One region of the Guyparkeria sp. TX1 genome, then DNA from elsewhere that is predicted to be linked to it. Evidence: predicted binding sites of a transcription regulator. Region 1 holds the regulator's gene; each other region holds the start of a gene.
The links. The regulator sigma-54, encoded in region 1, starts transcription at its own class of promoters, with help from an activator protein. The targets are predictions, from matches to a motif close to TGGCANGNTNCNTGCTT.
Positions count from the first base shown of each region.

Region 2: the regulator sigma-54 is predicted to act here: its motif matches at 1,923-1,939, upstream of cynS (cyanase).
Region 3: the regulator sigma-54 is predicted to act here: its motif matches at 1,466-1,482, upstream of glnA (glutamate--ammonia ligase).
Region 4: the regulator sigma-54 is predicted to act here: its motif matches at 1,669-1,685, upstream of flgA (flagellar basal body P-ring formation chaperone FlgA).

Region 1 is NZ_CP144142.1:1,932,733-1,936,706, forward strand. It holds gene lptA (lipopolysaccharide transport periplasmic protein LptA) at 1-95, shown strand, start outside; gene lptB (LPS export ABC transporter ATP-binding protein) at 103-876, shown strand; gene VWP12_RS08925 (RNA polymerase factor sigma-54) at 1,102-2,577, shown strand; gene hpf (ribosome hibernation-promoting factor, HPF/YfiA family) at 2,599-2,892, shown strand; gene VWP12_RS08935 (PTS sugar transporter subunit IIA) at 3,073-3,555, shown strand; gene VWP12_RS08940 (hypothetical protein) at 3,757-3,974, shown strand, end outside.
Region 2 is NZ_CP144142.1:1,443,144-1,447,117, reverse strand. It holds gene VWP12_RS06780 (hypothetical protein) at 1-380, opposite strand, end outside; gene VWP12_RS06775 (carbonic anhydrase) at 551-1,297, shown strand; gene cynS (cyanase) at 1,413-1,856, opposite strand; gene VWP12_RS06765 (OsmC family protein) at 2,221-2,784, shown strand; gene VWP12_RS06760 (acyl-CoA dehydrogenase family protein) at 2,843-3,974, shown strand, end outside.
Region 3 is NZ_CP144142.1:674,832-678,805, reverse strand. It holds gene VWP12_RS03230 (SDR family oxidoreductase) at 32-730, shown strand; gene VWP12_RS03225 (hypothetical protein) at 923-1,246, shown strand; gene glnA (glutamate--ammonia ligase) at 1,605-2,996, shown strand; gene VWP12_RS03215 (CsbD family protein) at 3,112-3,345, opposite strand; gene VWP12_RS03210 (metalloregulator ArsR/SmtB family transcription factor) at 3,498-3,836, shown strand.
Region 4 is NZ_CP144142.1:1,238,060-1,242,033, forward strand. It holds gene flgN (flagellar export chaperone FlgN) at 1-194, opposite strand, end outside; gene flgM (flagellar biosynthesis anti-sigma factor FlgM) at 361-678, opposite strand; gene flgA (flagellar basal body P-ring formation chaperone FlgA) at 862-1,626, opposite strand; gene VWP12_RS05805 (chemotaxis protein) at 1,926-2,885, shown strand; gene VWP12_RS05810 (CheR family methyltransferase) at 2,894-3,697, shown strand; gene flgB (flagellar basal body rod protein FlgB) at 3,791-3,974, shown strand, end outside.

The sequences.
Region 1 (3,974 bases):
CTGAGGTGGTCGAGGCCGGTGAGGAAGGCGGCAAAGCACGTGTCGAGATGACCCTGCAGCCACGCAACAAGAAAGACGACAACGGTGGGGACTGACGCGACCATGACCGAGGCGACCACCCAATCTCACCTTGCCGCTCAACAGCAGCGCCACGCCCTGCTCGAGGTCAAAAGCCTGTCGAAGAGTTATGGGGCTCGCCCGGTCGTGCGCGACGTGTCGTTGAGCGTCGAGGCCGGCGAGATCGTTGGCCTGCTCGGTCCCAATGGAGCCGGCAAGACGACCAGCTTCTACATGATCGTCGGGCTGGTCGGCGTCGATCAGGGCGCGGTCTATCTCGATGGCCGCGACATCACGCACACGCCGATCGACCGGCGCGCCCACCTCGGGCTGGGTTACCTGCCGCAGGAACCCTCGGTCTTTCGCAAGTTGACCGTGCGCGAGAACATCCTCGCCATTCTCGAGCTGCGCCGCGATCTGGATCGCGCCACGCGTCCTCGAGCGCTTGACGAGTTGCTCCGGGAGCTCCACATCACCCACATCGCCGACTCCAAGGGCCAATCCCTCTCCGGTGGCGAGCGTCGTCGCGTGGAGATCGCTCGGGCACTCGCCGCCAACCCCCGAGCCATGCTGCTCGACGAACCATTCGCCGGGATCGATCCGATCTCGGTGATCGATATCCAGCGCATCATCGAGCACCTGCGTGATCGCGGCATCGGCGTGCTGATCACCGACCACAACGTTCGCGAAACCCTCGGCGTGTGCAAGCGGGCCTACATCGTCTCCGACGGCACAATCCTGGCGCACGGCACGGCCGAGGAGTTGCTGGCTAACCAGTCGGTTCGGGACGTCTACCTGGGCCACGATTTCACCTTGTAATGCCCCCCACCGGACGTCCGACCGGCGAAATAGGCAAGGTGGCTTCCGAGCCGAAATCGTTGGCATAGTGCGCCTCCGATCGGCTAAACTCGATCTCATGCAAATTGCGTGCGCACTCCCCCTTCATGGCCTGTTCCCGGGCTTGACAACACCCACGGCAGCCGAACCCTTGGCTCGCTCCAAACTCGGCGCCGGTGCCACCGCGGAGGGTTCGACATGGCCGGCATGAAGGCAGGACTCGAACTTCGCCTGGGGCAGTCGCTGGCGATGACGCCGCAACTGCAGCAATCAATTAAGTTGCTGCAGCTCTCCACCCTGGAACTGAGCCTCGAGATTCAGCAGGCACTCGACAGCAACCCATTGCTCGAGGTCGCGGAAGACGAGCAACCCGAGGAAGACACCACCGATAAGGATGCCAACGAGGAGCAGGACCCTGGCGTGCAGGCCGGCGAGGAACTGCTCGAGGACCGCAAGGACAAGTCGGCCGACGACGACCTGGTGGTGGACTCGTCCTGGGATGATTACTACGAGTCCGATGGCAGCACCCCTCTTAGCGCCAACACCCCCGGCGACGACTACGACCCCTTCGCGACCCAATCGACCGGGGAGGACAATCTCCGCGATCACCTGCTAAGCCAGATTCATCTGGCCACGCTGTCGGAGACCGACCGCCGGATCGCCACGGCACTGATCGAATCCATTGAACCGTCCGGCTATCTCGAGGAGCCCCTCGAGGAACTCGTCGCCTTGCTCAAGGACGAGCTGCCGGGAATCGATGTCGAGGAGGTTGAGGCCACGCTTCACTATATCCAGCGGCTCGACCCGGTGGGTGTCGGTGCGCGTTCGCTGGCCGAGTGCCTGATCATCCAGATCGACCAACGGCATGGCGACGACCCGGCGGCCGCCGATGCCCGTGCCGTCCTGGAGGGCGACTGGCTCGAGGCGATCGCCCGGCGGGAACTGCCACAGGTCACCAAGGGATTGGGCATCAGTCGAGAACGACTCGAATCGGCGCTGAGACTCATCCAGATGCTCGACCCACGCCCGGGGCTGTCCATCGGCGACACGGCGGCCGACTACATCAAGCCGGACGTGCTCGTGACGCATCGCGAGGATGGCTGGCACGTCGACCTCAACCCGGAAATCGCGCCACGACTGCGAGTGAACCAGACATACGCGGGCCTGATCGACCGCTCCAGCCGCGGCAAGGATGCCACCTACATCCGCAACCACCTGCAGGAGGCCCGCTGGTTCATCAAGAGCCTGCGCAGCCGCAACGAGTCACTGCTGAACGTCGCCCGCGAAATCGTGCGCCGGCAGATCGAGTTCTTCGAGCAGGGCGAAATCGCCATGAAACCCCTGGTCCTGCGCGAGATCGCCGAGACGCTCGAACTGCACGAATCGACGGTCAGCCGGGTGACCACCAACAAGTACATGCTCACCCCCCGGGGCGTATTCGAGTTCAAGTATTTCTTCTCCAGCCACGTCGGCACCAGCGACGGCGGCGAATGTTCCGCCACCGCCATCCGGGCACGCATCAAGAAACTGGTCGAGGAAGAAAATCCCAAGAAGCCCTTGAGCGATGCCAAGATTGCGACCATGCTTGGAGACGAGGGGATCGACGTCGCGAGACGGACGATCGCCAAATACCGCGAGGCGATGGGGATCGCCTCATCAACCGACCGCAAGCGATTGATATAACGCACTTATAAGGAGCGGCACATGCAGATAGACATCACCGGTCATCACGTCGACGTTACCGAGGCCCTCAAGGCCCACGTCCACGAGAAGTTCACTCGTCTTGAACGACACTTCGACAAGCTGGTGGATATCCACGTCATTCTGACCGTGGAACGCAAGGAAGCGCAGAAAGCCGAAGCCAACCTGCACGTCAGCGGTCAGGACATGCACGCCGAGGCGGTCACCGACGACATGTACGCCTCCATCGACGCCATGATCAACAAGCTCGACCGGCAGATCGTCAAGCACAAGGAAAAGCTGACCAGCCACCGCTGAGCCGGCCCCGCCGGCGTAATCGCCGGCGGATGATGGGAGGCACGCATTGATCGCTCCCTTCGCCACGTCGGAATCGGTGTTGCACAGCCGGCGCAACACGCTATGATGCGCGCCGATTCAACACATTCCCGCCCCGACCCGTGAGCGATCCTCGCGGCCAGTCGACCGACAGGGTGCTTAATGAATACTGCCGAGCTGTTTCCGATCCATCACATCCGGATCGACGAGCTGTACCAGAGCCGCAAGCGAGTCCTGGAGGTACTCTCCGGACTGTTGGCCGACGATGAACTGGGTGGCCAGCAGGCCACCCGCATCTTCGAGGCCCTGGTTGCCCGCGAACGGCTGGGCTGCACGGCGATCGGTCATGGCATTGCCGTGCCCCACGGCCGGGTCGATGACATCCTCACCCCGCGAGGTGCCCTGATCCGGCTGCGAGAAGGCGTGGACTTCGGCGCCCCGGATGGCGCCCCAGTCACCTTGGTGATCGGCCTGGTCATTCCCGAGGATTGCCCCGAACAACACCTGGAAATCCTCGGCCGCCTGGCCCGCCATCTCAACGATCCCGACGAGCGGGAGACCATCATGGAGGCCCAGAGCGCCGAGCGCGTTCAGGCGCTGATGGTAGAGTGGCTTAAGGACAGCGCAGAAGCGACCGCCAGCTAGAGGGCAGGTCTGCACGAATGGATAGCGTTACCCCGGGGACACCAGGGGTTCGGGTGCAAGGCGCGGTCCGCCGTCACTCACAAGGGGCGCAACGCCGAGTGGGGCGAACCCGCGAGCCAGAATGGCGATCGATTCGTGCAGACCTTCCCTAATTCGGGCTTACGCCCGACCATCGAGCCTTGATCGGCAAACGGGCAGGCCATGATCCCGAGCTTTACATACCGCCACCTCCCCTCCGATGCCGGCGACGGCGACTGGCAGCAGGCGCTTCCCGACGGCTGGGACACACCGGTTGCCGACGACCAACGCCTGGTCGGCCCGGCGAATCCCTGGATTCCCACGCGCGTCGCACTGATCTCCCCGGCGCTGCGTCACTACCTGCAATGCGGTGAAGAGTGCCTGCAGCGGGCCAATGGGCC
Region 2 (3,974 bases), 490 kb from region 1:
ACCGGGGGCGACATGAACCGCCGCCACACCAGCCGCCAGGTCAGCGGCTCGCGGCGATTCCACGGCAGGAGCGAGACCAGGCGGGCCATGGTGCAGTAGCCCACCAGCACCTGCGCCCAGGTGCCGATCATGGGGATCCAGAACAGCCAGCGCATCGCCTCGGGCAACGCAACCAGCAGCAACAGCAGGTAGAAGAACCGCACCTGCACCGGGAAGGCGGTCAGGCGATCGGCGCGCAGGGCAAAATGCGCCAGGTTGATAACGGTCAGCCCCACGGCCAGCCACAGCCCCACCGGGTCGATCAACAGCCCGACACTCAGCAGCATGGCCGTCACCAACCAGTACCACCACCCGAGATCCTTCACGTCCAGCATCAGCATCGTCACTCTCCTTGTCATGGTTTTCGAGGCACGGCACGAGGGTAGCGGGCTTTTGATTAGCCGTCTATGCACTTGGACCAAAAGCGTTCACCGTTCGGGGAACTAATAGCCTGGCTACCTAGTCGCACTTGATCGGTCATCCGCCAACCACAACAAACAAGGAGTCCCACATGCGAATTACTCCCGGAACCATTGCCGTACTGGTCGCCGCGTTCGGCCTGCCCCATCACACCATGGCAGCAGACGCCACTCACTGGAGCTACGAGGGCGATGCCGGCCCGGACCAGTGGGCCTCGCTCGACCCGGCCTACTCGAGCTGTGGTGACGGCGTAAACCAGTCACCCATCGATGTAACTGCATCCTTGTCGGCGGATCAGTCAGCCCCGACATTTGACTACAGCGACGGCGGCACCCACCTCGTCAATAATGGTCACGCCATTCAGGTCGACTACCAGAAAGGCAGCACCCTTACGCTCGACGGACGGGACTTCCAGCTCAAACAGTTCCATTTCCATGCCCCGAGCGAGCACACCATTGATGGGAAACATTTCCCGCTGGAAGTGCATTTCGTCCATGCCGACCCGGACGGCAACCTAGCCGTCGTGGCCGCGCTGTTCGAGGAAGGAGAAGCCAACGACGCGCTCGAGCCGCTCGTGAAGAAGCTCCCCGGCTCGGCAGGCGAAGAGGTTGAGCTGGATGCCGCGTTCAACGCGGCCAAACTGCTACCTGCCGGAACCGAACATTATCGTTACAACGGTTCGCTGACCACGCCGCCCTGCAGCGAGGGTGTCCGCTGGGTGATCATGCAACAGCACCCCACCCTCTCCACCGAGCAGATCACGTCGTTCGAGAAGGCGATCGGCCAGGAAAACAACCGACCGGTTCAACCGATCAACGCACGGGTCCTGATCGACTGATCGTGTCGGCGAAGCCGATCCCGGTGGACGGATCGTCATCCGCCGGTCATCGAAAAAGGGCGCGTCTTGGACGCGCCCTTTTCACGTTCGGCTCGCGGGCCCGCCGCAAGCGGCCTTACCAGGATTTGTAGGGGAGGAACTTGCCGTTCATGGTGATCACGACGCGATCGCCGGCGGGGTTGACCTCGCGATCGATGTCGAGGGAAAAGTCGATCGCGCTCATGATCCCGTCGCCGAATTCCTCGTGGATCAGCTCCTTCATGGTCGAACCATAGACACCCACGATCTCGTAGAGGCGGTAGATGAGCGGGTCGGTCGGGACGGTCTGCTCCCAGGTCTTCATCGGGCAGGCTTCGATCGCGGCCTTGGCCTCGGTCGGCAGTTCGAGGATCGCGATCAGCTTGTCGGCGAACTCGGGCTTGAGGCTGTTCATGCCTAAACAGGCCGAGGTGACGAACGTCGGGGACAGACCGACGCCACTGGCGATATCGGCCCACGACAGGCCGAGCGCGGTCTTCTTTTCCAGGATCAGGTCGGTCAGTGCTTGCTTGGTCATCATGTGGGCATCTCCGTCAAGGGATATCGGGTTTGTCGTCGTGACCGTCAGGGCCACTGTCCCCTGTCGTTACAAGAAGCCTGCCAAGCAGCACTTATCCTTTTATTTCCGCTACTTACGCATTCCATCAACGCACTAACACACCGCCAACCGGACATTGTCCGCCCCACGCCGGCGAAAGCCCCGACATTGTCCGACAATGCCTGCCCCACCCTGGGGCAGCGCCATGCACCACCCCCTCCAAACGGCGCCACAACGACATTTCCGGTTATTGGCACAGCCTCTGCAATACAGGGGGCGACGACGGGATTCGTCCAGCGATATCCCGACCCACGTCCAAGCCAATCCAAAACCGGAGTGAATACCCATGAGCACAGCAACCGCCCAACCCGTCGCCCCGTCCTGCATCCGCCAGGCGATCAAGGAAATCGACGCCGACGGCCTCAAGGCACTGAGTGAAAAGGGCAAGGCCAACCCGGATGCAGTGGTCACGCTCAAGGCGAAGACCGTCTGCGAAGGCCGTTTCCGAAACCTGACCTACATCCGCGACCTCGATCCGGTGGTGGTCGACGAACCGCCGCACCTGCTGGGCGACGACACCGCTCCCAACCCCTCCGAGGCCACCCTAGCTGCGCTGGGCGCCTGCCTGGCGGTGGGCGTGCATGCCAACGCCACCGCCCGCCAGATCAAGATCAGCAAGCTCGAGCTGAACATGGAAGCGGACATCAACGTCACCGCCGTCTGGGGCACGGGTGACCTCGACGAATCGAAGCCGCTGGGCTTTACCGCCATCCGCGTTTACTTCGACGTCGAGACGGTCGATCCGATCAGCGACGAAGACCTGCAGGACCTGCTGGACACCGCCGAGAAGTGGTCACCGGTGGCCAACACCATGACCCGTCCGGTCGACCTCTCCTGCCATCTCGCCTGATCGCCGAGACGTCGTCCAATCGGCCCGGTCCGCCGGGCCTTCTACCGGAGGTGATCCCATGAATCTTGCCACCCACGACCCCGTGGCAGCCCGGCCCACGGCGGCCCCGCCCGACGTACCGGCGTTCCTGAAAACCGACGCGACGCCCGACCTCGACACGGTGATTCGCCGCGCATTGAAGCCCAAGGTGATCGCGATCGACCATGGCGAATACCCCGCCGACGTGTTGCACGAAATCGGTGCAGCCGGGGCCTATCGCCACCATCTCGCCTCACAGAACCCAGCCGGCATGGACATTGCCGCGGCCATCGACGACATGGACCGCATCTCGGCCGAATGCATGTCCACCGGCTTCATGACCTGGTGCCAGGACGCCGTGGCCTGGTATGTCGAGAATTCCGACAACCGCCACCTCAAGGACACCGTCCTGCCGAAGCTCGCCAGCGGCGAACTGCTCGGCGGCACCGCCCTGTCCAACCCGATGAAGTACTTCGCCGGCATCGAGGACATCCTGCTGCACGCCGAGGAGACCGCGGACGGTTTTATCGTCAATGGCCAACTGCCCTGGATCTCGAACCTGGGCGAATCGCACGTGTTCGGCTCGATCTTCCGCGTCGAGGGCGACAACCCGCGCGACGTGATGGCGCTGGTCCACACCGACACCCCCGGATTCGAGTTCCGGCAGCTGGCCGAGTTCTGCGGCATGGAAGGCACCGGCACCTACGCCCTGTTCTTCAAGGATGTCTTCATCCCCCACAACGAGATCATCGCCGACCCGGTCGGCCCGCTCCTCAATCGCATCAAGCCCGGCTTCGTCCTCTTGCAGGCAGGCATGGCCACCGGCGTGATCGAGGGCTGCATCCGCCTGTGCGAAGACGTCGAACCGCGCCTCGGCCACGTCAACTGCTACCTCGACGACCGCCCCGACGAACTGCGCGAGGCACTGGAAGACACCCGCGCGCTGGTCCGCGAACTGGCCCGGGACGTATACAACCCCGACCCGGCGTACTTCCGCCAGGTACTGGAACTGCGGCTGGCAGGCTCCGAGCTCGCCCTGCGCGCGGCCAACAGCGCGATGCTGCACACCGGCGCGAACGGCTACCTCGTCGATGCCCCGGCCCAACGCAAGCTGCGCGAGGCGTACTTCGTCGCGATCGTGACCCCGGCGATCAAGCATCTGCGCAAGGAAA
Region 3 (3,974 bases), 1.1 Mb from region 1:
CACACCCAGATAACCGAAAGGAGACTTTGGCATGAAGACCGCCCTGATCACCGGCACCAATCGAGGCATCGGCCTGGATCTGACCCGCCAGCTGCTCGAGGACGGCTGGCGGGTGCATGCCACCGCGCGTGATCCGGAGCAATCGGCCGAACTCAAGGCATTGGCCTTCGCCCACCCGGAGACGCTGCAACTGCATGCCGTGGACGTTGCGGATGCCGAGTCCATCCGGACACTTTCCGACCAGCTGGCCGACGAATCGATCGACTGGCTGATCAACAACGCCGGCATCTACGGCCCGCGAGGCGTGGCCTTCGGCAACGTCCACGACGTCGAGGCCTGGCTGGAGGTGTTCCGCATCAACAGCATCGCACCGATGCTGATCATGCAGGCGTTTGCCGACCAGGTGGCGCGCAGCGGGGAGAAGAAGATCGGCATTCTCTCGAGCAAGGTCGGCTCGATGGGCGATAACGGCTCGGGTGGCGGCTACATCTACCGGTCGAGCAAGGCGGCGGTCAACGCGGTAATCAAGAGCGCCTCGATCGACCTCGAACCACGCGGCATCAATGTGGTCGCCCTGCACCCGGGCTGGGTGCTGACCGACATGGGCGGCCCCAACGCCGAGATCACCACCGCCCAGAGCGCCGCAGGACTGCGTCGCAACATGGCCGGTCTGACCGAGGCCGACCGGGGGCGGTTCATCGACATCGATGGCACGACCATTCCCTGGTAAGGCCCCCAAGCCAAGGCCATAAAGGACCCGCCTCCCCAGCAACATGGCGGCAGTCCTCGGGGCATGCGGGGGACGGGGCCACCCTCCTCGCGCTTGCTGGCGCAAACGGGAATCGTTATCATTCCGGTGCGATTCCAAGCGTGTGCATTCCACGTAGCGCACTCGCCCATGTCAGCCAGCCGGGAGGCCGTCATGCAGCTGTTGCACCACTGTGGGGAAGAGGCCGACCAGATCGTGGTCATCTCGCCCGAGGGGGATTGGGAGATCGCCCGGTTTCGCTATGCCGAGCTCGACCGTTTCATCGCCGAGGGCAAGCTTTCGAGCGCGGAGCTGTTCGACCGCCGCCCAGCGGGCCAGGCCGCACTGTGCCGGCAACTGGCGCTGCTCGCCTGTGCGCGCGAATGCCGCCACGGCATGACCTGCCTGGCGGTCGACTGCCCCTACTACCCGGCACCCTCGCACCACCCCATCCCGACACTCGACAGCCTGCCGGCCGCCAAATCGAAACGCGCTTGAACCAATATGGTGCCAGCGGCCAGCCCAATGCACCAGTGTGGTGCGTTCGGGGCTGCGTATGCGCCGCACCATCGATGTCGACCGCCGATGCACTGGCGGCGCCACCACCCGCCGACTCCAGCGCGCCTTGCGCGATAACAGTCACTTAGGCGCACCCGGGCCACCCGGCAGCCGCCCCATCTGGCTGCACCTCCGCGCAGCAATCCGTCAACAAAAAACAGGCACGGTTTCTGCTTTTCTTGCACCAAGTCGGGCATCAGCGGATCATGTCGGCAGCATGCCGCGCGATCTCACGCCCGCCGCATTCGAGATACATCGTTCACCGGAGGATTCCATGTCCAACGCGACCAACAAAGTCATGACCCTGATGGAAGAAAACGGCGTCAAGTTCGTCGACTTCCGCTTTACCGACACGCTGGGCAAGCAGCAGCACGTCACCTACCCGGCCAGCCACATCGACGAGGAAACCTTCGAAGACGGCGTGATGTTCGACGGCTCGTCGATCGCCGGCTGGAAAGGCATCAACGCCTCGGACATGATCCTGATGCCGGACCCGGAATCCGCCAACATCGATCCGTTCTCCGAAGAGCCGACCCTGATCGTCGTCTGCGACATCATCGAGCCGGACACCATGCAGGGCTACAACCGTGACCCGCGCTCGGTCGCCCGCCGCGCCGAGGCCTACATCCAGTCCTCTGGCCTGGCCGATGCCGCGCTGTTCGGCCCGGAAAACGAATTCTTCATCCTCGACGACGTGCGCTGGGGCTCGGACATGTCCGGCTCGTTCGTCAAGATCGACTCCAAGGAAGCCGCCTGGAACGCCGAGCGCGTCTACGAGGACGGCAACATGGGTCACCGCCCGGGCGTCAAGGGTGGCTACTTCCCGGTCCCGCCGGTCGACTCCCTGCACGACATCCGTCAGGCGATGTGCCTGGTGCTGGAGGAGATGGGCCAGGACGTCGAGGTCCACCACCACGAAGTCGCGACCGCCGGCCAGTGCGAGATCGGTGTCGCGTTCAACACGCTGGTGAAGAAGGCCGACGAGGTCCAGGACCTCAAGTACGTGATCCACAACGTGGCCCACGCCTACGGCAAGACCGCCACCTTCATGCCCAAGCCGATCGTTGGCGACAACGGTTCCGGCATGCACGTCCACCAGTCGATGACGCGGGATGGCAAGAACCTGTTCTCCGGCGACGGCTACGCAGGCCTCTCCGAGATGGCGCTGTACTACATCGGCGGCATCATCAAGCACGCCCGCGCGCTGAACGCGTTCTGCAACCCGTCGACCAACAGCTACAAGCGCCTGGTCCCGGGCTTCGAGGCACCGGTCAAGCTGGCCTACTCCAGCCGTAACCGTTCGGCATCCATCCGTATCCCGTTCGTCTCGAACCCGAAGGCCCGTCGCGTCGAGCTGCGCTTCCCGGACTCCACTGCCAACCCGTACCTGGCGTTTTCGGCGATGCTGATGGCTGGCATCGACGGCATCCAGAACAAGATCCACCCGGGCGAAGCAGCGAGCAAGAACCTCTACGACCTACCGCCGGAAGAAGAGAAGAACATCCCCGAGGTGGCCTTCTCTCTGGATGAGGCGCTCAAGGCACTGGATGAGGACCGCGAGTTCCTGACCCGTGGCGACGTCTTTTCCGACGACCTGATCGACGCCTACATCGAGCTCAAGGGCGAGGAAGTCCAGCTGCTGCGGATGACCACCCACCCGGTCGAGTTCGACATGTACTACAGCCTGTAAGGCCAGTGGTCCGGCCGGGCGCAATGTCCGGCCACCGGAAACACGAACGCCCCGCATCGCGGGGCGTTTTTGTCTGTGGGGTGGCAGATTTTTGGGGCCACCTCTCACAGGCGCGTCACTTCTTGGGGACGCCCTCGGCACCCAGCTCTTCCTTCATCCGCTTCTGGAATTCCTGGATCTGCTCGCGAGCCTCTTGTTCGCTGACGCCGTAGCGAGCCTGGATCTTGCCGATCAGCTCGTCCTTCTTGCCCTCGAGCACCGCGAACTCGTCACCCGTGATCTTGCCCCAGTATTCCTCGGCGTGCCCGATGAACGATCGCCAGTTGCCTGCGATGTGATCCCACTTCATTACGGAACTCCTGTGCAGTTTTGCCCTCTTCATTGTAGGCAATCGACGCCGGCCTGCTGACCTGAATGCGACGCTAATCTAAGTCGGCGATACAATGAGCCCAGCTAATGATTATTCCTTTCGATTAAATTTTGAGAACAAGAGAGACTGCCATGCCACCCGAGGCCCTGTTTCGCGCCCTTGGCGACACCACCCGCCTGCGTTGCCTGATGCTACTGCTCCGAGAGGGCGAACTGTGTGTCTGCGAGTTGACCGAGGCGCTGGCATTGAGCCAGCCCAAGATTTCCCGCCATCTCGCCCATTTGCGCGATGCCGGCATCACCCAGGTGCGACGCGATGGCACCTGGGTGTTCTACCGCGTCGCCGAGGACTTGCCCGCCTGGGTCCGCGCCGTACTCAAGGACACCTTCGATGGTAATGCCGGCGGCGAGACATTCACCGAGGACCTTAACCGCCTCAAGCAGATGGCTGGCCGGCCTTCACGTGCGTGATGCCCTTGACCCCGCCGGGAACGACACGCTTCAACCGAACCAGGCGCAAGCACAAGGCGCTGCACAACCGGTTCCGGACTAGCTTAGCTTCGGGTAGCAACATGCTCGCCTTTAGATAGACTGGGGTTATTTCCAAAT
Region 4 (3,974 bases), 690 kb from region 1:
GCCTGATTGTGTTCGCGGATCTGGCGGAAGACCTCGTCGAACTCGTCGAGTGACGGGGTTTCCTGGCGTCGCAGCAGGGCGGCGAGTGCCTGGTGGTCGTCGAGCAGCGCCCGTGCCGGCTCGAGCATGTCGGCCAGCCAGCCGGTGGGCGAGGGGTTGTTATTGGCGGGGGCGCTGGTATCGAACTGGGTCATTTTGGGTGCCTGCTTGGCGTTCCTGCTTGATGTTCACGAATAACGGGAAGTCAGCATGAGCATACGAATTGTCCGCGCCCAATAGAAGCACCCCGGTCGGGTCATCCCGCCGGGGTGTCTTGTGCCGCGCCTGGCCGGCGCCCTGGTCATCCAGGGATTAGAGCGATTAGAGCGTCTCGAACTGGCGCAGCTTCTCGGCGATCCGGCCGGAATCGATCTGGTATTCGCCCTGGCTGATCAAATCCTTGATGCGATCGACCTTGGCTTGATCGAAGGGGGCGGATTCGGCCAGCGCCTGACCCATTTCCTGGAGCTGGGAAGCCCCGCTGGAGAGCGTCACGGCGTCATCCTCCTTGATGCCCGTCGTCGCGCTGCCGGCTGCTTGTTGGCCCTCGCCCTTGGCCTCGGCCCGATTACGGGACGAGTCCAGCGAGGAATTCGGGCCCAGATTGCGCGGGCCGAAGCCGTTGATTTCGTTTGCCATGGTGATTGATCCTTCCTGTCTCGGACAACGTGTCCGCGCCGTGGCACGGGCCCGACTGGCAGGCGTCTAGGTTAACTCAAAATGTCCCGTCGCCCTTGAGCATCGGCCGGTCAACGCAAAACTTTAGCGCCAACTGAAATACTTTTGAAAATTGACGATCATCGTCGGATTCCTGTCACCCGTTTAGCGGCCGATCGCCTCGACGGTGCGACTGTCGACCACGACGGTCTCGATCACGTTGCCGGAGCCGGTGTTCTTCACCTTGACTCGCTGCCCCACACCGGCGCGGCCCTGTACCTCGCCGGTCGAGCCGACCACGAACCCGCCATGGCCGACCTGGATGGAGACGATGTCGCCACGCTCGACCACCGCGTTGATGCCCAGGTTGTGCGCGGTCACCAATTGCCCCGACTGTAGAGGTTGAGTCGCCATCATGCCGACAAGTTCCGCCGGGTCGGTGTAGTACTGACGGCGGGCGCGGTTGGCATCTACGGTGGCCAGATCCAGATCCTCGATGCTCAGCACGTCACCGGCGGCCAGTGGCCGGGCGGCAACCACCGCCTGCTGACGGCGGGAGAGTTCGACCGGGACGTAGATGCGCCAGGGCGAGTTGCCGTGACAACTGACCTTCACCGTCTGGCGGCCGCGATTGAGGTTGAGCGGGCGGCCCTCGTTGATCTCCAGTGCCTGATCGCACACACCCAGGCGTAGCCGCGGATCGAGTCGCCCGGCTCGCAGGGTGAGCTGATCATTGCCGCTTTCCTGCGCGTCGAGGAACGCCTCCATGGCCTGGCTGACCTGCATCTGAACGGTCTCGGGGGCGTCGCCCGGCTCGGCTTGCGCCAAGACCGGTGCCAGTAACCAGCCGGCCAGCATCAGCATCGAACACAGCAAGGCCTTGCTGGCTGGTGTGCCTTTCGGTCGGGCGATAACGCGGGAATTACTCATCGGGATGCAATCATGACCTCGGGTTGCTTGCACCGCGTTGTTAAGCACTTACCATGCCACTCCCTGCGTCCGGCGTCCTTCTCTCCGACGCTGCGGCGGGGTGGGCGCAACCCTCGGACGACTGCGCTACCATGCCGGTACGACGTCGTTGCCGAATCGTTGAAGCGGATCGGTCAGATCAGCCCGGTCGAAGGGGCGGGATTGAGTGCGATGCTAAAGATTGCGTCGACCGGGCCGATACCACGTCTGATTAACAAAGACTCCCCGCCACTTTCTGCGTCACCAGGACAGGACTAGCCGTGAAAAGCAACGTGATGTCATCAGTCGATTCCCGTACCCAGCTGGCCGGTCGCAACCGACTGGAGTTGCTGGTGTTCGGTCTGGGCACCGATCAGCGTTTCGGGATCAATGTCTTCAAGGTCCGCGAGGTGATTCGTTGTCCCAAGCTGACTGACGTGCCGCACTCGGACAGCTCGATTCGCGGGATTGCCGACGTGCGCGGGCACACGATCACCGTCATCGATCTGTCGGAGGCGATCGGCAAGGGGCGCATGACCGACGAGCAGGTGCAGAACGCCTTCGTCATCATCACCGAGTACAACCGTGCCGTGCAGGGGTTCCTGGTGCATTCGGTCGACCGGATCGTCAACCTGTCCTGGAAGGAAGTGCTGACCCCGCCGAGCGGGACCAACAACTCAAACTTCCTGACGGCCGTGGCGCGGATCGACAAGCAGCTGGTCGAGATCATCGACGTCGAGCAGATTTTCGCGCGCGTCGTCGGCGTGGCCGATACAGTCTCCGACGACGTGATCGGCGAGTACGGCGAGATCGCCAAGGGGTCGGATCTGGTGCTGGTGGTCGATGACTCGGTGGTCGCGCGCAAGCAGGTGGAAAGTACGCTCGAGCAGATGCACTTGAAATCGGTGGTCACCAAGAACGGTCAGGAGGCGATCGACACGCTCCGGCGCTGGAAGGAGAAGCAGCCCGAGCAACTCGAGCGGCTGGCCATGGTGGTCTCGGACATCGAGATGCCCACGATGGACGGTTACACGCTGACCTCGCTGATCCGCCAGGACTCGCAGCTCAAGGGCATCTACGTGATCCTGCACTCCTCGCTCAGTGGCGTGTTCAACGAAAAGATGGTCAAGCAGGTCGGTGCCGACCGCTTTATCCCGAAGTTCCACCCGGATGACCTGGCCCGGGTCGTGGGTGAAGCGCTTCGCCGCCACGAGGTGCACCACGCCGTGGACGAGGCTTGACCCGCGGCATGAAGGCCGAAACGTTCGACCGGTTCTGCGCGTTCCTGGAGCAGCACAGCGGTATCCTGCTGAGCCGTGACAAGCAGTACCTGGTGGAAACCCGGCTCTCGCGCGTGGCCCGTTCCAAGGGTCACGCGTCGGTGGAGTCGCTGATCGAGACATTGCTCTCGCGGCGAGATCGCATGCTCGCGCGCGACGTGGTCGATGCCATGACCACCAATGAGACGCTCTGGTTTCGTGACGGCTATCCCTTTGCCGCACTGGAAAAGAAATTCTTCCCCGAGGCGGTCGCCGCAAAGAAAGCCACCTACCGGATCTGGTCGGCGGCCTGTTCCACCGGTCAGGAGGCGTTTTCGATCAGCATCATTGCGGACGAGCAGCGGGTGCCCTTCAATCTCGAGATCGTCGGCACCGACATCTCCGAGGCGGTGGTCGAGAAGGCCCGTCAAGGCGTTTTCGATGACCTTTCCCTGGGGCGTGGGCTGTCGCCGGAACGGAAGCGTCAATATTTCGTCAAGGCGAATGATGGCTGGAAGATCTCGCCCCAGATCAGCCGCCGGACGCAGTTTCGCGTCGGCAATCTGCTTGAGCTGCGTCCCGAATCCCGTCGCTACGACATGGTCTTCTGCCGCAATGTCCTGATCTATTTTTCCCGCGAAACCAAGGCCAAGATCATCGACCGCATCGCCGACACCCTGGTGCCGGGCGGCTATCTGATCCTCGGCGCCTCGGAGTCGCTCACCCAACTCTCCGACCGTTTCACCCCCGAGCGGTTACCCACCGGTGGCACCGCCTACCGACTCAAGAGTTGACACCAACGGACGGGTCCCCCTGTCGGTTATCCAAAAAACTGGCACGCTTATCGCATAAGCCCTCGGCACTGACATTGTGTCGAGGGTTTTTTCATGTCGATCATCAATGACCGCCTGCTTGGCATCCACGACGATGCCCTGATTTTCCAGGAGCGCAGCCTCAAGATGCGCGCCGAGAACATCGCCAATGCCGACACCCCGGGCTACAAGGCGCGGGCGATGTCGTTCGATCAGGCGATGGAGACCGCGTTGCAGAGCAAGTCCTCGTCTGCCGGTA